DNA from 2 places in the Absicoccus sp. genome. Region 1 is predicted to be linked to the other one. Evidence: predicted binding sites of a transcription regulator. Region 1 holds the regulator's gene; the other holds the start of a gene.
What was found. Region 1 encodes Rex, which represses fermentation and respiration genes when NADH is low (regulators of the CRP and FNR family bind a similar motif). Its sites were predicted from a motif close to GTGAANNNNTTCAC; they were not measured.
Positions count from the first base shown of each region.

Region 1 (9,745 bases):
TTGGTAATACTGAATACTGCTTGTATCGTCCCCATTCAAAAATTGGAAATAGACACCATACATACCTGGACTATCTTTATAGCGTTGATTTTCTTTGGATGAAGTGGTACGACCCGCATAAGTTGCTTTGCCCCCACTTTCACGCAATTGTGGCCAGACTTCGTATTTATCATTCTCATCGTTATAGCCATCAAAAAGGACTCCATCTTCATGCAGTTGTCGAGCACTGGATTGGGTATCATCCATTTTGATACCATTTTTTTGCATGATATACGAAATATTATCGGCTAATACCCCCGATGTATGTGGCGAAACCATCATGAATGGTTTTTCCGTCGTATCGTATTGACTAAAACCAACACTTAAAAAGATCTTGGCTTTGTGTTCATACCCTTTCGCTACACGACCACTTCGACCACTATAGGAAGGGGTCCCCTCTTTTTTGCGCGTCAATTGCACGTTTAAACCATATTTTTCGAGTTCTGCCTTGACTTTGGTGGCAAAATCATACGCTTCGGCTTGTTCCGTCAGGTTTCCCGCCGTTAATCCATCGGCCACTTGATTGTTTTCGGTATCATAAATATCACCGCATGGATCGATCATCACGTCGACTGTATCGGCTTTGGGAATATTTTCCGTAACGGAAATAAAGGCATAATTCTTTTTTAGATGAATGTCCTGATCTTTTAAATAATCGGTATCGGCATCCATGGAAATATGTTTCACGCGATGCTTTCGACGAACCGTTTCAAAGGGTTCCATGTGCACCTTTTTATTGAAGTATACGCGTTTTTTTTCAAAATGATCATACACATAGACTTCATACAATCCAGGATCCAATTGATTGGTCTTGATGCCTTCATCCGCACCTGAACCAAAGGTATAATTGATTTCTTCCTGGGTCTCGACATTGACCAAGACCAAATTCGCGCCCATCAGTGCATCCGTTTTGTTTAGTGCTGTATCGTGATAGAGCTTGAGTGATTCGCCATACATGGTATAGGTCTTCACTTGATAATTTTGGTTAAAATGGGTCTTGATATTATTTTTCAAGATGGGGGTATCTTGGATCGTATCCAAATAGGTTTCATTGATCCGATCCACATCGGTAGGTCGTGTGACATATAAAAAAATCGAAATAACGATCAAGGCAATGGTCGTGACCAATAATATTGAACGACGAACAGGAGATATCGAATGAAATGTTTTCTTTGCCATACCGTATTTATACCAAACTTTAAAAAAGCCGTCAATGTGACGGCAGTGATTAGAAAATCAAGTTTCTTGGTGTTCTTGGATATGGTTCGACATCACGAATATTTTGCATGCCAGTCACATACATCAGCATACGATCAAATCCTAAACCAAAGCCGGAATGTTTGCATCCGCCAAAACGACGCAGATCCAGATACCATTGCAAGGTGGATTGATCCATACCCAATTCCTGCATCCGTTTTTCTAGTACGTCATATCGTTCTTCTCGTTGGCTACCGCCAACCAATTCTCCCACGTAAGGAACCAATAAATCGCAAGCGGCCACGGTCTTTTGATCCTCGTTGACACGCATATAGAAAGCCTTGATGTCTTTTGGATAATCCGTCAAGAATACGGGACCATTGACGATCTTTTCGGAAATGTAGCGTTCGTGCTCACTTTGCAGATCCATGCCCCAATAGATGTCTTGATTTTCAAATTGATCTTTGGCTTTTTCTAAATGCTCGATTGCTTCGGTATAGGTCATACGCACAAATGGAGAATTGGCAACATGCGTGATTCGTTCCAACAGGCCTTTATCGACATATTGATTGAAGAATGCCATTTCTTCGGGTGCATGTTCCAAACAATAGTTGATGCAATATTTGATCATGGCTTCAATACAATCCATATCATCGGCTAAATCGGCAAAGGCCAATTCGGGTTCGATCATCCAGAATTCCGAGGCATGACGAGTCGTATTGGAATTTTCTGCACGGAACGTAGGTCCAAAGGTATAGACATTGCGATACGTCAATGCAAAGGGTTCGACATGTAACTGACCAGATACGGTCAATTGCGCATGTTTTCCAAAGAAATCTTGATCATATTTATCGTCTTTGCGGGTCGTGACAGTAAAGCATTCGCCAGCTCCTTCGGCATCATTGCCCGTAATGATTGGTGTATGGACATAGACAAAGCCTTGGTCTTGGAAAAAGGTATGGATGGCCATGCTCAACACCGAACGCAAACGGAAGATCGCATAATAGCTGTTGGCACGTGGTCGAATATGTGGAATTTCGCGCATATATTCAAAACTGTGACGTTTCTTTTGAATGGGATAATCATGATCACAAGCGCCTAATACTTCAATGGAATCCGCATGGATCTCAAAGGATTGTTTGCCTTTGGGTGTATATACAAAAGTTCCTTTGACTTCTACAGCCGATCCCAAGGTGATCTTTCCCGCTTGTTCAAAGGTTGGTAGATCTTGTTCATAAACGACTTGTACATTGGTAAAACACGATCCATCATTGATCACGATAAAACCAATTTTTTTACTAGCGCGATTGGTACGCACCCACCCTTGAATGTCTACTTTTTGACCATCCAATTGGGCGGCTTGTTCTTTCATTTTTTTAACTAACATTGTTCTTCTCCTCCCAGAAAATAAAAAAATCGCTCCCTAAAAGGAACGATTTAATAAACCGCGGTGCCATCCTCATTTACATATGAATATGTACCCTTTGATCGATGTAACGTATCGAACGAGACTGTCTACTTATTTTCTCCAGTCCAGCTCCACAGGTGTTCTTCGATATCTATTCTTGTCTTTCACCATCACAAGTCGCTACTGTCGATATGTCCGTCCTGTTTCTATGCTTTTTTATTCATGGAATTGGATTCAAAAACCAATTCTTGTATTGATGATACCACATCCACGCTCTTGACAACAACCCCTTTTGGGACATTAAAATGCTTGGATGTAAAATCAATAAATCCGGTAATGCCGCACTCCACCAAGCGATCAACAGTCTTTTGAACGCCGTGCGTGATCGTTAAGATCGCAATGTGACATCCCTGCGGAATTTTTTCTTCTAGTTCATCCATCGAATAGACGGGAACACCATATAATTCCATCCCGATCTTTGATTTATCTCGATCAAAGGCACAAACAATTTCACCGACAACGTAATCCCATTTGTTGTAGTTCATCAAAGCGCGTCCTAAGTTTCCTGCTCCAATGAGAATGATCTTCTCGTCAAAATCGACTCCCAATTGCTGATTAAAGATCTCGACCAATCGATCTACACTATAGCCGTAGCCTTGTTTGCCTAGATTGCCTAAAAAAGAAAAATCACGACGAATCGTTGTGGGTTCAATGTTGACCAGTTCGGCCAATTCTTTGGACATGACACGTTCCACACCGTGTTTTTTTAATTTTCGTAAGGCTTTTAAATAAACTGGATATCTTTGAAAGGTGGCTTTTGGTACATTTTTATTATTATTATTCGTAGTCATTACAACCTCCGCATAGTTATCTATATTGTAACTGCTTGTGAAGTATTTAGCAACCGTTGTGAATAAAAAAATAGATGTCACAAATCATTTGGACATCTGTCTTTCATCTAACTTTTTCAAAGTGGGATCCACAAATTGAATCAAATCTTGCATTTGCTCTTTGACAATGGAGGCATATCCATACTGAAAGGTATAATAAACAAAAACACCAAACATAAGAAGCAAGGACAGCCAAATTATCAAAAAAGATAAATGAAAAAGCAAGACCAATACGATCAGTGCCACCACAAAAACGAGCGTCGCAATCTGCAAAATACGTACTTTATAGCGTTCTTCATACGTATGTAAAAGGGATGGAAATTCTTTTAGAAAGGCTATGGTAAAAGCATCCAATGGTCGATTGGTAAAAACGATCCCTGCATATGTACGTTTGGGCGTTTGTCTGGCTAAGGAAACTTGTTGCATGCGCATGACCACAAATCGTAAGGCTTCTTCGTTTTTTTCTTTGCGATATTTTCGGCCATATAATTCCATCAATTTTAAATAATCCACATCATACACGGGATCCTGGCTCATTTGGATACAAAGATCATGTAATTGATTCATGGAATTTTGCGAATACGTTCCCAAACTATCTTGCATTAGGCGTTCGACTTGTTTTAAAGCGCCCATATATGGTTGCGTCATTCAACCATCCTTCCTTTCAATCGATCCAGCATTTTTTGTGATAGGATGGCCACAACTAAACCACTCACAATGGAAAGGGCCAATAAGATTGGCAAAAACAGCTGCATAAAATATTGTTGATAGATCCATGTTACGGCAATCACTTGGCCTACGCTATGAAAAGCGGCTCCCAAGATGGAAATGCCATAGATAGAAAATACCTTGACATCGGCACCAATCGACATCGCCAGCAAGCTCAACAAGCCGCCAGATAACGAAAGCCAGAAGGCGACGCTAAAAAGCGTCCCTTGTAGTATGGCGCTTAAAAAGATCCGACCCATACCGACGATCCACATGGATTTTTTATCATAGATCATCAATGCAAATAAGCTAGCTAAATTGGCGAGTCCAATCTTAAATCCGGGAACGATCATCACGATGGGCACAAAGCTTTCAATGAGTTGTAAAAGAATGCCCACGGCCATCAAAAATCCTAAATTGACACTTTTTCTTGTATTCATCATTGAATCACCGTATCCTCACTGGAATCATTTCCCTCTTCAATTTGAACCACGGTTTCATTGGGAAGACAAACAATGGGCGTATTCGCATTGGATACATATCCTTGTTTGGAACACGTATGATGTGGACTGTTTTCTTGTCGCACGCGAACTGCACCATCTTTCACCTGAATATGAACCGGTCCCAACTTCCCTTTTACGGTATATTCTTTATTCTGTCTTAGATCGATGCGTAATACTTCTTTGTTGGCAACTTGGACAACCGCGACTTTGGATGTCGGTGCATTGTGCAATAAAGGAAAAATCAAACCAATCGAAAGAATCATGATACCAACGATCAAGATCTTATCTGCCTTTGTCATGTCAATCATTATAGACTATTGCACGACGATATTCACTTTTTTTTCAACTGTATTGCCAAATCGATCATAGATCCGTACGGTAGTGGCTTTGGTTCCGGTGGTGGATGTATCAACATCACTTTCATAGTTCACGCCGGATAGATCACTGGCATCAAAAGCGGTTTGATAATCGGGTTCGGCACCAACGCTACATGTGATTTCAGTTGGTGATTGATTGACCAGCGGTGCTTGGGTATCTTTGATTTTAATCTTAAATGGGATTTTTTGGTTTCCATTGATCAAGGTAAAATCATAGGTACCACAAACGAGATACTCTTTTCCTTTGTTCACAAAACGATTCTTTTCTTTATAGATGCCTTTGGATTGGGGTACGACCTTCATATTCTTGGTGTCGTAATGATCGGCATTTTTGATATAGAGCTTGGGATTGCCATAGACATCGGCGCCCAATTCATAGGTAAATGTATGTTTTTGTAGGTCAATGGAACTGGAACATCCACTCAGCAATATACCCAAGGCTAATAATAATATGAATTTTTTCATGTGGATTCCTCCTGTATGGATGCCGCCATCTCTTTGATCCGATTCAAGCGATGCTTCATTCCCGATTTTGAGATGATATCGCCATAGGCACGATAGACTTCTTCACACAATTCATTCATGTTGGCATCAGGAAATTGTTTGCGAATTTCCATCACATGACGAATCTTATCCGAAATATCAACCTTTTGCGGATTGGCCTCCAGGATCGCGATGGCTTCTAATTGTTTTTTGGCGGCCTTTTGGGTCTTCATTTCATTGGCCACTTCACAATTATCCAGCCGTGTCATTTGATTAAAGAAGTCACGTTGGATGCGGCTGTCTTCAAAATCAAACAGGGCTTGACTGGCATTGCACAACCGTAAAAAATCAGCAATTTTTTCACCCGCTTTTAAATAGATCACTTCGTATTTTTTGCGTTTGGTGATCTTCGCAGGTAAATGATAGCGTTCCATCAAATGTTGAACGGCTTGGGCCAGCTCCGTTTCGGTGGTTGACATCTCCAAATGATAATTGGCGGTTTTGGGATCGTTGATCGATCCACTGGCTAGAAAACAACCACACAAATAAGCTCGTGCCATTTTATCCGATCGGATCAATCGTCCCAAGGGTTTATAGTGGATGCCCGTATCGGTCAAGATGCCGAGATCATCTAAGATCTCGCTGGCTTTATCATATACTTCCACGCGATACATATTGCTTTTTTTTAAACGCATATTGCGAATGACCGATAAACGTGGATTGACCCCATATACTTGTTTCAACATTTGAAACAGATGTTTGGCAATTGTTGCGTTTTCAGTTTGATAGGAAACCGACAAACCACGAAAGTTCATATGCATGCTGGCACGCATTTGAAAGAGGGCACAAATTTGTGCCCGTGCTTGATTTCGATCGGTTGGTTCTTTACAGATTTGTTTTTTCACTTCGCTGGTAAAGGACACGTAGATCCTCCTTACTATCTATCTTTTCCAAGATTTCGGCCACCGCTGTACAAACTGCTTTCGGGTCATGACGAATGCGTCCTTGGACATCAAATTGTACCAATAATCGTTGCATAATGCCATAGTCATGTTCGGTTTCTTTGATTTCCACTGGATAGGAATGCTGTTTCGCATACGTCTCCAATATGGGTCTTGGGATATACGAGTGATTCACGACCACAAGATCAACAGCGTCTTTAAAGGAATGTTTTTCTAAGGCACGAATATGGTCTTCTACACTATACCCATCGGTTTCTCCTTGCTGGGTCATCGCATTACAAAAATATATCTTTGGACATGGATTATCATGAATGGCTTGACTAATTTCGGGAATGATCAAATTCGGGATGATCGAGGTATACAACGATCCAATTCCATAGATAATCAAATCAGCATCACGAATAGCTTCCAGTGCATCCAAATAGGGATGGACTTTTTGTTGGTAAAAGACTTTATTGATGTTGTTGTGGGCTTTAGGAATGGATTCTTCCCCACGAATCATTGTTCCATCTTCCATCATCGCATACAAAGTCACAATATCTAAGGTACTTGGTACGATCTTCCCCCGTACATTCAAGACATGGCTAATGGCTTCAATGGCTCCCATAAAGGATCCGGTAATGTCCATTAAAGCCAAAAACATCAGATTCCCTAAATTATGTCCCCCAATATCTTTATTGCCACTGAATCGATAATTCATCAGTTCGGCAAATAACGATTCATCTTCGACATTGGCCATGGCAGTCAAGACATGGCGAATATCACCAATTGCAGGAACATTATACGTTTGGCGTAATCGGCCGGTACTGCCACCATTATCAGCAACGGTAACAATGGCCGTGATATTGGCATTTTCCAGTTTTTTCATACCGCTCAACATACTGGAAAGCCCCGATCCGCCACCAATTACGACTACGTTTTTCATCCGATTTCTTGATCTCCGATATCGCGATGGCTTTTAAAGCAACGATAGGTATCTTTATAGGTATCGTATAACCAGTTACAAATGGTCACAGAGCGGTGTTGTCCACCTGTACAGCCAACGCCAACAATCATATGGGATTTGTGTTGTTCATTATAAGCTGCAAACACAAAATCACAGTAAGCTTTCAAACGAGTAATAAAATCTTGGGTTTCTTGCGCCATCATGACATAGTCATACACGGCTTTATCATTTCCGGTTTTCTTTCGCAATGCGGGTTCATAAAATGGATTGGGTAAAAAGCGTACATCAATCACTATATCCGCATCCATGGGGAGACCATGTTTAAAGCCAAACGATTGAAAAGTAATCGTAAATTTGGCAGTATCATTGCCTTTAAAGCGATTGCGAATCCGCTTTGCGAGTTCGGATGTTGACATCTTGGTCGTATCAAAATGAATGGTTCCTTTTTGATTGCCTTGCATTTTATTGAAGTAATCCCGTTCCAATTCAATGGCTTCTTCTAATGTCGTAGCCATACCATTGGCAATCAGGGGATGTCTTCTTCGCGTAAAACGATAGCGTAATAATAATTCTTCATCGCTACAATCTAAGAAAATAATCTGGATATCCGATGAAGTGTCATCGAAAAAGTTAAAAAAGGTCATATAATCAATCGCACTAACGGATAATGCGATATATTCGTATTTTTGTTCTTTTTGTAAGACATTTTCCAATTGAGGTAATAATTCTTTAGGAAAATTGTCAATACAATAATAGCCTAAATCTTCAAGGGCGTTCATAGCACTTGATTTTCCAGCGCCAGACATGCCTGTTAATAGGACGATATGTTGCTTCATGTGAGTTCCTCCTATGTTTCTATTCTATCACAGTTGGAAAAGCGTTGAGTCTCGGTTACAATATTTTATATGCAAGGAATTCTTTTTTTAGATTTTGATGGGGTCATTAATCCCTATATGTATAAACAAGAGGTCAAGCCAGATCGAAAGAAATGGTTGCGTATATGGAAGCATCCAGGCTTTTTACACATCCCGACTTATACGATTGGTCAGGTCAATACGAATTTCGATGTGGATGCTTGTCGATATGTCAAAAATCTTTGTGATCGGTTTGATTTAAAAATCGTTGTGACCTCTTCTTGGAAAGAATTTTATTCTTTGAAGCAAATCAAAGCGTTATTGAGTTTGCGTCAATTGGATTCCTATGTCATCGATACAACTTCAAAAGAAAATCAATCCCGTCCTCATAAGATTCGTGCTTATATTGAAGCCCATCATATCCAAGTGTATCTTGTATTGGATGATATTGATATGCGTGCTGATTTTCCAGGCCATTGTATCAAGACATATAATTTGTTTTCTAAAGAACAATATCAATTAGCGATTCAACTATTGGAGGTGCAACATGCGTAAGCTTGTGTGGAAACTTCTTTCGATATTGGTGATGATCCTAATTTTCTGGTTTTCCAATCAAAATGCGAGTGCTTCGAATCTGCAAAGTGGTTGGTTTTATCATTTATTTCATGGGCATATACAGGTGTGGTTCATTCGCAAGGCAGCGCATATGTCTATCTATGCTTTATTGGCTTTTTGTGTCTATCATGCACAAGAAAAACCAACTATTAAAACAACGCTTGGGATCGTTATCCTTTATGCTTGTACAGATGAATTCCATCAACTCTTTATTCCGGGTCGAAGTGGCAGTCCCATCGATGTAGGCATTGATACCTTAGGGGCCCTGATCCTTTTGGGCCTATATAAAAAACTGAGCAAATGATTGCTCAGTTTTTGATCTTACTATCAACAAAACCTTTTTGTACACCTTTTAGATCGTTGGGATCCCCATTGCCAAACCAAATTAGATAGCCTTCAAATCCAGCTTTATTGATTCCTTTGATTTCCGCTTTGACGTCGCTTGCATCAAATGGACTATAGGCTTGGATCCAAGTTCGATAGATAGCTTGGGTGCCAATTTCATCCATTTGTCGCTTCGCAATGGTGGAGAACTTATACAAGGTTTTCTTTGGCACCGCGGTTGGATCGGCAATATCCATAGCGCCTTGAGAGAATAAATCGGTATATGGCATCGGACAAACGACATCAACAACATTCGCAATGGCTGGGAAGAACTGGCCAATATCTTGGTCATCTTGCACAACGATCGGCCATGCGAAAACATCGGCGGCCACATACACATGATACGGACTAATCTGATCTTTTGCGTATGTAAAGAAGC
Region 1 covers NZ_JAXDRQ010000016.1:62,572-72,316, forward strand. Annotated here, with positions in the region: gene SOS22_RS02820 (hypothetical protein) at 1-1,218, opposite strand, end outside; gene asnS (asparagine--tRNA ligase) at 1,268-2,623, opposite strand; gene SOS22_RS02830 (redox-sensing transcriptional repressor Rex) at 2,851-3,495, opposite strand; gene SOS22_RS02835 (hypothetical protein) at 3,580-4,182, opposite strand; gene SOS22_RS02840 (Gx transporter family protein) at 4,179-4,682, opposite strand; gene SOS22_RS02845 (NusG domain II-containing protein) at 4,682-5,044, opposite strand; gene SOS22_RS02850 (hypothetical protein) at 5,060-5,587, opposite strand; gene whiA (DNA-binding protein WhiA) at 5,584-6,528, opposite strand; gene SOS22_RS02860 (YvcK family protein) at 6,491-7,492, opposite strand; gene rapZ (RNase adapter RapZ) at 7,489-8,349, opposite strand; gene SOS22_RS02870 (HAD domain-containing protein) at 8,419-8,922, shown strand; gene SOS22_RS02875 (VanZ family protein) at 8,915-9,286, shown strand; gene SOS22_RS02880 (putative glycoside hydrolase) at 9,291-9,745, opposite strand, start outside.

Region 2 (9,745 bases), on a different contig from region 1:
AATGGTTCTTTTGATTTGGGATTTATGAATGCGGCTTGTCGTGCTTGTGGCAAACCAGAAATGACCAATCCGATGATCGATACGTTGCCATTGGCACAATTGATGATGGATATGAAAGGCTATCGTTTAGGTGCGGTTTGTCGTCATTATGGTGTTGCCTATGATGGGGAAGGGGCCCATCGTGCCGATTATGATGCGGAAGTCTTGAGTCGTTGTTTTTGTTGTATGTGGAATGAATGGGGACCCGATGCGACATTGGATACATTGGAACACATACCAAGCGAAGATAAATGGTTTAAAAAACATCCCAGTCATATTACGGTCTTTGCGAAAAATAAAGCAGGCCTAAAAGAATTATTTGAATTGGTGACCATGTCCCATACAAAGTATTTAGCTTATAATAAAAATTCCAATACGAGTTTAGCGCATCCGCGTATTGTGAAACACGAACTTCAAAAATATCATGAAAAGGGCAATTTGCTCTTTGGTACGAGTTGCCAAAATGGTGAAATTTTTGATTTGGCCCATACACGCAGTGAAGCGGAATTAGAAAAGGCCTTGGCTTTTTATGACTATGTGGAGATCCAGCCCTTGGATTGTTACCGGAATTTATTGGATCGACATGCCCTTCATTCGGTGGATGATCTGAAAAAAGTCTTGCATTTTATCATGGATAAAGCAGAGGCGATGGATATTCCAATCCTTGCTTCGAGCGATGCCCATTATGTTGAGCCGCATGACAAACGGATTCGCGATATCTATATCAATGCGAAAGCCATTGGTGGGCAACGACATCCATTGTATGTTTATAATACACAAGCTCGGAAGATGTCTTCGGCCCCGAATCAACATTTGCGTACAACCGATGAAATGTTAAAGGAAATGAGTTGGCTGGGTGAAGAAAAAGCGTATCAATATGTGATCGTCAATCCGAAACGATTAAAGGAAAGTTGTGATGAGATCTTTCCCATTCATGATAAATTGTATCCACCAGAAATTGAAGGATCGGATGAGAAATTACGCAAGATTTGTTTTCAAACCGCTCATGCGATGTATGGAGAACAATTGCCGGAAATTGTAGACAAACGATTGACACGTGAATTGGATAGTATCATTGGCCATGGCTATTATGTGGTTTACTATATTTCTCATTTATTGGTCAAAAAAAGTAATGATGATGGATATATTGTTGGTTCGCGAGGATCGGTCGGGTCTTCGTTTGCGGCAACAATGTCGGGAATTACGGAAGTCAATCCATTGATCCCACATTATTATTGTCCACATTGTCATCATTATGAATTCTTAGAAGAAGGCACGGTCAGTTCGGGATTTGATCTGCCCGATAAAGAATGTCCAGTTTGTCATCATCCCATGAAAGGGGATGGCCAAGATATCCCCTTTGAGACTTTCTTAGGTTTCGAAGGCGATAAAGTTCCGGATATTGATTTGAATTTTAGTGGTGATTATCAGCCGGTTGCACATAATTATTGTAAGGAAGTATTTGGTGCCGATCATGCCTTTCGAGCTGGAACTGTCGGTACGGTAGCCGAAAAGACCGCGTATGGGTATGTCAAAGGATACGAAGAAGAGATGGAGATCGAACCGTTTTCGGATGTCAAACGAGTCGATCTGGCCAAGAGTTGTGAAGGTGTCAAACGAACGACAGGGCAGCATCCAGCCGGTATCATCGTGGTGCCTGAAGATATGGATATTCATGATTTTACGCCAGTTCAATATCCGGCCAATGATCCGCATGCGACTTGGTTGACTACGCATTTTGATTTCCATCAGATCCATGATAATATCTTGAAATTTGATATTTTAGGTCATGTGGATCCAACGGCGATGAAAATGTTAGAAAACATGACTGGCATCGATGTCACGACATTACCGATGAATGATCAGGCGACCATGGCTATTTTTAGTTCCGTTGATTCGTTGCATATTGATACGACGCGATATGATCAAATCACCGGTGCGGCGGGGATTCCTGAATTTGGTACACCCTTTGTACGAGGAATCTTGGAAAAGACTCGACCAACGACCTTTTCGGAGTTGGTCACTATTTCCGGTTTGAGTCATGGTACCGATGTATGGCTTGGCAATGCCGAAGCTTTGATTGATGCCGGAACGTGCAAATTAAGTGAGGTCATTGGTTGTCGTGATGATATCATGGTCGAATTGATGGGGTATGGCATGAAGCCAAAATTGGCCTTCCAGATCATGGAGTTTGTGCGTAAGGGCAAAGGCTTGAAAGAAGAATGGATCAAGGAGATGAAGGCATGTAACGTGCCGGATTGGTTCATTGAGTCTTGTTTGAAGATCAAGTACATGTTCCCAAAAGCCCATGCGGTGGCCTATGTCATGATGGCGGTGCGCATTGCGTGGTTCAAGGTACATCGTCCGATTGCGTATTATTGTATGTTCTTTAGTATTCGTTGTGATGCCTATGATATTGCGACTATGATCAGTGGGGAACAGGCCATTCGTCAGAAAATGACGGAAATCAAGAAAAAAGAAAAAGAAGCGCCCAAAGAAGTGACAAAAAAAGATCGAGATATCTATTCGACCTTGGAATTGGCATTGGAAATGTTTTGTCGAGGATATCGGTTTTCCAATATGAGCATCACTCGCAGTGACGCGACAGACTTTATTCAAGATCCAGAAGATGAAAAGAGCATCATTCCACCTTTTACGGCTTTGGATGGTTTGGGAGCCAATGTGGGTCGTTCCATTGTTAAAGCACGAAAGGAGCGTCCGTTCTTATCCAAAGAGGATCTTATCAATCGAACCCAATTATCGAATTCATTATTAAAGACCATGGATAGCATGGGTGTGACCGAAGGATTGGATGAAGAAAATCAGATGACGTTATTTTAGTCATCTGATTGTTTTTGTATATAGGAAATATAGGCATTCGCAATGTCTTTACAAATGGTTTTGCGATAGATGGCTTGTTCTAGGTCTTTCAGTTCGTTTTCATTGGTGATAAATCCCACCTCGATCAACATGGATGGAATGGATAACTGATCCACGACATACAATGGATAATTGGTGGTGGTTTCGATGCCACGATCATATTCCCAACCGGATTGCGATAGATTCTCTGCCATTGTCTTATAGATGGCTTTGGATGCTTTGTCACTGCTTTTGACATAGGCCGTATAGCCATAGGCTGAGGCATCGGCCGAATTAAAATGGATAGATATATAATAGTCGGCTTCTTGTTCTTTGGCAATCTTTACACGCGCTTTCAAGTCTTTGGATACGTTTGATGGCCACGAAACCGTATCGGAGGTTCGGGTATAGACAACGCGAATATTTTCATCCGACGCTTCGATGTATTTGCCAATTTGTTTGGCATAGGCAAGGGTGAGTGCTTTTTCATAGGTGCCATCTGCCGCAATGGCGCCGGTATCATAACCTCCATGTCCGGCATCAATGCATACAACGATCGCATTGTTTTGATAATCGAGATAGCGGATCAAACCAATGCCAATGACCAATACAAGACAGAGCAGGACGACAAGAATTTTTTTCATTTGTTGATTCATATGTAGGATATATTACACCCATATGCTTTAAATGAAATTTAAATTTTTTTAACAACTGAAAAAAACGATTTCTTTCATGGAAAGGTAAAGACAGAAGTAGGGGAATCAGTTATAATATTCATAAAACGGAGGTCATTTCAATGAGAGATAATGAAATGTTTGATATCATTGCCCAAGAAGAACAACGACAATTGGACAATGTAGAATTGATTGCGAGTGAAAATTTCGTATCCAGAGAAGTTCGGCAAGCGCAGGGTTCGGTATTGACCAATAAATATGCGGAAGGGTTGCCAGGTCATCGTTATTATGGTGGTTGTGTCAATGTGGACAAAGCTGAACAATTAACGAAAGATCGTGCCATGAAATTATTTGGTGCCGAATTTGTGAATGTACAGCCGCATTCAGGGGCACAAGCCAATATGGCTGTATACAATACGATCCTACAACCCGGTGATATTGTGATGGGAATGAATCTAACATCGGGTGGTCATTTAACGCATGGTTCCAGTGTCAATTTTTCAGGGAAACTTTATCATTTCATTGAATACAATGTGAATAAAGAAACAGAACGAATTGATTATGATGAATTGGAGCACATGGCCATGGTCATCAAACCAAAATTGATCGTAGCGGGTGCGTCTGCGTATCCACGAATCATTGATTTTGAGCGTTTTGGTGAAATCGCCCATAAATGTGGTGCCTATTTGATGGTAGATATGGCTCATATTGCCGGATTGGTTGCGTGTGGACTGCATCCAAGCCCTATTCCATATGCGGATTTTGTAACAACAACGACCCATAAAACTTTGCGTGGCCCTCGTGGTGGTATGGTTTTCTGCAAAGAAGAATTTGGTAAGAAATTAAATTCATCCATTTTCCCAGGTCTACAAGGAGGACCATTGGAACATGTCATTGCGGCTAAGGGTGTATGTTTATATGAAGCGATGCAGCCAGGTTTTAAGACTTATATGGAACAAACGTTGAAGAATGTACAAGTCATGGTCAAAGGCTTCCAGGATGCGGGTTATCGTTTGGTTTCTGGTGGTAGTGACAATCATTTGTTGTTGGTGGATCTAAAAGGTTCGAAAGGTATGACTGGTAAACGGGGTGAATATCTATTGGATCTGGCTGGTATTACCGTGAATAAAAATACCATTCCATTTGAAACGGAAAAACCATTTGTGACTTCTGGTTTACGTATTGGTGCGGCTGCCATGACGTCTCGTGGTTTCAAAGAAGCGGAATTTGAAAAAGTCATTCATTGGATCGTCGATGTTTTGGATCACGATGATGAAGACTATGCAAAGCGTGTACGTGAAGATGTTGTGGCTTTGACTCGTCAATTCCCGGCAGAGGCGCAAATTTAATGCGTCTGATTGCCATTGGCAAGAATAAAGATCGTAGTCTGCAACAATTACAGAAAGAATATATAAAGCGTTTATCCTCGTTTGATACCATGGAGATCGTAGAAGTAAAAGATGAACCGAATGTGCATACCGATCGGGATAAAGAAGTGGAATTGATCAAAGAGAAGGAAGGTTTGCGTGTCTTAGACAAGATCAAACCTTCGGATTGGGTGATTCTTTTGGATCTGAAGGGGAAGATGTTGGATAGTATTGATTTTGCTCATAAAATGCAAGGGTGGCAAGATCAAGGGGCACATCTGGTCTTTGTGATTGCGGGATCATTAGGTCCTTCGCAAGCTTTGATCGACCGGGCGGATTTTCGTTGGAAATTATCCGATCTAACGTTTACGCATTTGATGACAAGGATCCTTGTTTTAGAACAGGTCTATCGGGCGTTCATGATCAATCATCATCGTCAATATCATAAGTAAATAAGGATACGTTTTGTGTTATTTTCGCTGTAAGAAAGGGGATTATGGTTTAGGGGATACCATGAAATTATATAGGGGATTGATTTGTGTCAATATTGTTTTTGCATGTTTGATCTTATTTGAGATCATTGGTTATGCTTGGTTGATGCATAAACAGCCAAGTTTAGCTTGGCAATTGGATATCGTATGCATCGTTGGTTGTGTGATCGATATCATTTGGTGTGTACATGCATGGATCGAGGAGCGTTAAAGATGGCTCCTCGTTTTCTTTTTGTGAAGTTTTACACGAACGTCTAGGAAAACCCAAAATCAAGTGTTATAATAAATACGCATATTTATACAGTAGGAGGAGTTTAAATGGCAAAAAGAACTGTAAAAGACCTTGATGTAAATGGAAAAAAGGTCCTTGTACGTGTTGACTTCAACGTACCAAGACAAGATGGTGTGATCACGGATGATAACCGTATTCAAATGGCTCTGCCAACGATCAAGTATTTAGTTGAAAACAATGCGAAAGTCGTATTATTCTCACATTTAGGTAAAGTAAAAACAGAAGAAGACAAAGCAAAGAACAATTTGGAATGTGCTGCTGCTCGTTTACAAGAATTATTGCCAGATACAAAAGTAAGTTTCTGCCCAGAAACGAGAGGGGCTACATTGGAAAATGCCGTAGCTGCTTTGAAAGATGGCGAAATCTTAGTTGTTCAAAATACACGTTATGAACCAGGTGAATCGAAGAACGATCCTGAATTAGGAAAATATTGGGCAAGCTTAGGCGATGTATTTGTGGAAGATGCTTTTGGATCTGTGCATAGAGCGCATGCATCTACGGTTGGTATCCCAACAAACTTAAAAGAAAATGCGATTGGTTTCTTGGTAGAAAAAGAAGTAACCATGTTAGGTAAGGCTGTAGACAATCCTGTTCATCCATTCATTGCAATCATTGGTGGATCAAAAGTTTCCAGCAAGATCGATGTCATCGATAACTTATTGAAGAAAGCCGATAAAGTCATCATTGGTGGTGGAATGGCTTACACATTCTCTGCTGCGCAAGGTGGTAAGATTGGTGATTCTTTAGTTGAAGAAGATAAGATCGATTTAGCGAAAGAATATCTTGAAAAAGCAGGTGACAAATTGGTATTGCCAGTTGATAATGTGATCGCCGATGCTTTCTCAGAAGATGCAAATACACAATATGCCGATGCTGGTCAAATTCCAGATGGATGGCAAGGATTGGATATTGGTCCAAAATCGGTTGAATTGTTCAAAGAAACATTGGCTGGTGCCAAAACCGTAGTTTGGAATGGACCTATGGGTGTATTCGAAATGAAGAAATTTGCGAAAGGTACAGAAGAAATCTGTAAAGCCATTTCGGAATTACCAGATGCAATTACTGTCATCGGTGGTGGAGATTCTGCTGCAGCCGCAAAACAATTAGGATATGCAGACAAATTCTCTCATGTATCCACTGGTGGGGGTGCTTCACTTGAATATATGGAAGGTAAGACATTACCAGGTATCGCAATCATTAGCGATAAAGACTAATTATTAAAGGAGACGAATCAATCATGGCAAGAAAACCAATTATTGTTGGAAACTGGAAAATGAATAAAAATAATGCGGAAACCAAAGCATTCTTTGAAAAAGTCGATGCGGTTGCCGCAACCGATACAGCTACATATGGAATCGGTGCTCCATTCACTGATTTACGTACAGCTTTAGACAACGCAAAAAATTTGATCGTTGCTGCTGAAAACTGCCACTTTGAAGATTCTGGTGCTTTCACTGGTGAAGTATCTGTTCCAATGTTGGAAGAATTAGGTATCAAATGGTGCATTATTGGTCACTCGGAACGTCGTCAAATGTTTGGTGATACGGATGAAACCGTCAACAAAAAAGCACATCGTTTGATCAAAGCCGGTATTACCCCTATTTTATGTATTGGTGAAACGGAAGAACAATATGATGCAGGTCAATCGGCTCAAGTTATCAAAGAGGAATTAAAAGGTTCTTTGGCTGGTTTAGCACCAGAAGCCGTTGCGAAAATGGTCATTGCGTATGAACCAATTTGGGCAATTGGTACAGGTAAGAGTGCTTCGGTTGAAATCGCTGAAAATTGCTGCAAGACAGTTCGTGATACTGTTCGTGAATTGTTTGGTGATCAAGCAGCCGATGAAGTACGTATTCAATATGGTGGAAGTGTAAAACCAAATAATGTTGTGGAATATATGGCGCAACCAGATATTGATGGTGCATTAATTGGTGGGGCTTCTTTGAAAGAAGATAGTTTCATTGAAATTATTGAAAAAACAAAATAGTTGAAAGTAGCGGACTTGGCGAATTGTCGAGCCCGCTTTTTTTATTGGCTTTATCAACAATTTGATTTAAAAATGGAACCAGGAAGTGCTCTTGGTCAACTTGCAAACATTGTCTATCTATGTTAAATTGGTACTGTACAATTAAAAAACCGATAGGGGGGTCATAATATGAACTTTGTAGAAAATAATGGAAAGAAGGTTGCCGCGATCTTATGTGTTGCCTCTGCACTACCCGTTGTTGGAACAATTTATGCAATGGAATCACAACCTGGATGGCATGGTGACAAATATGTAAAAAAAGATCGTACGATTGCAAAAAACAGTTGGGTAACTTCCAATAAAAAAGCCATTTATTTAGATAAAGATGGAAAAGCCGACACCGAAAAAGCATATAATGCAAGTGCGACAGCTCTTTCGAATGATACTATTGCTACAGTTGCTGACAGTGTAAAAGCATCGACTGTAGAAGCTGTAGACACAGAATCAAGCCGTTTAGATGATACTACACAAGCAACGGAATCGGTGGCTAAAACGGATGTTGCAGATACAACGGTTGTTGCTGCTGTTGTTGATGAAACAAACAAAGCAGATTCGACAAATCTATTGGAGAAAGCAGCTTCTACCAGTGATGTTGTATCTACACCTGTAGTTAATGAAGATACGCAAAGTACGATTACGACTCCAGTCAGCGATCAAACCACAACGATCGTAGAGCAACCAACAACGCCAGTTGATACTACCCAAACCACAGCACCTGTTGATAATACCCAAACAACCACACTGGTACAACCTGCAGCACCTGCAGATAATACGCAAACAACAACGCCGACAACACCGGCGGATAATACGCAAACAACCACACCGGTACAACCTGCAGATAATACGCAAACGACAACACCTACTACACCTGCTGACAATACCCAGACAACGCAAAATAGTTCTTTCAATGAACGCGTTGCGCAGGCTGCTTTAGCTGAGATTGGTGAACACGAATGGTGTACCAATACGGCAACGGATGCATTGAATGCAGCAGCTGGTAGTGAAGTTTATGGTGTATATTGGCCGGATCAATACCAAAGCTTAGGAACGGTATTTACCGATCGTTCTTTGTTGCAACCAGGTAACTTGGTTTATTATGCGAATGATGGCCGTGCCGGCTCAGAGGGCGTAGTCGTTCCGGATCACATTGCCGTTTATGTTGGTAATGATACAGTTGTCAATGGTGGTTGGGGCTATACAGCCAATGTGGCAGCTTCCAACATTGATGTTCCAGCTGGAACCCAATATTATATTGCCATTAATCAATAATTGATAAGGCCTGGTAACACCCAGGCTTTTTTTGTGTTTGGATTGTGGTATCATAGAAATTATGAAAAAATAGAAAAGCGAACACACAAAATAGGGGTGGACGCAAATAGAGAGGAAAATTTATTATGCGAATTGGTCAATCCATTGATATTCATCAACTTGTGGCTGGTCGACCATTGATCTTAGGTGGGGTTCCCATTCCTTGTGAGAAGGGCTTATTGGGACATTCTGATGCCGATGTCTTGGTTCATGCGATTGGGGAAAGTATTCTCGGTGCTTTGGCATTGGGTGATCTCGGCAAGCATTTTCCCGATACGGATCCTCGATATAAAGATATGGATAGTATGAAGATCCTAGCCAAGATCTATGAGATGATGAAAGAAAAGAAATACCATATTGGCAATGTAGATGCGACCATTTTGGCGGAAAAGCCGAAAATGGCACCATATATTCAACAGATGCGGCAAAATATATCTGATTGTTTACATTGTTCGATGGATCAAATTTCCATCAAGGCCACGCGTGGCGAAAAAATGGGATTTGTTGGGAAAGAAGAAGGCATGGTCGCCATGAGCATCTGCCTATTGGAGGAAGAATGCGCGTCGTAGTTCAAAGAGTATCACATGCTACTTGTACGGTGGATGGACAAGTTACCGGAAGCATACAAGAAGGCTTTCTTGTCTTGGTTGGATTTGCACCGAATGATACCCAAGCCATTGTGGATAAAA
Region 2 covers NZ_JAXDRQ010000066.1:26,302-36,046, reverse strand. Annotated here, with positions in the region: gene SOS22_RS09930 (PolC-type DNA polymerase III) at 1-2,880, shown strand, start outside; gene SOS22_RS09925 (N-acetylmuramoyl-L-alanine amidase) at 2,877-3,542, opposite strand; gene glyA (serine hydroxymethyltransferase) at 3,695-4,921, shown strand; gene SOS22_RS09915 (23S rRNA (pseudouridine(1915)-N(3))-methyltransferase RlmH) at 4,921-5,391, shown strand; gene SOS22_RS09910 (hypothetical protein) at 5,453-5,641, shown strand; gene SOS22_RS09905 (phosphoglycerate kinase) at 5,749-6,936, shown strand; gene tpiA (triose-phosphate isomerase) at 6,960-7,709, shown strand; gene SOS22_RS09895 (hypothetical protein) at 7,878-9,017, shown strand; gene ispF (2-C-methyl-D-erythritol 2,4-cyclodiphosphate synthase) at 9,140-9,625, shown strand; gene dtd (D-aminoacyl-tRNA deacylase) at 9,613-9,745, shown strand, end outside.
Region 2: SOS22_RS09905 (phosphoglycerate kinase) is a predicted target of Rex. The motif match lies at 5,665-5,678, and genes of this name have one in related genera.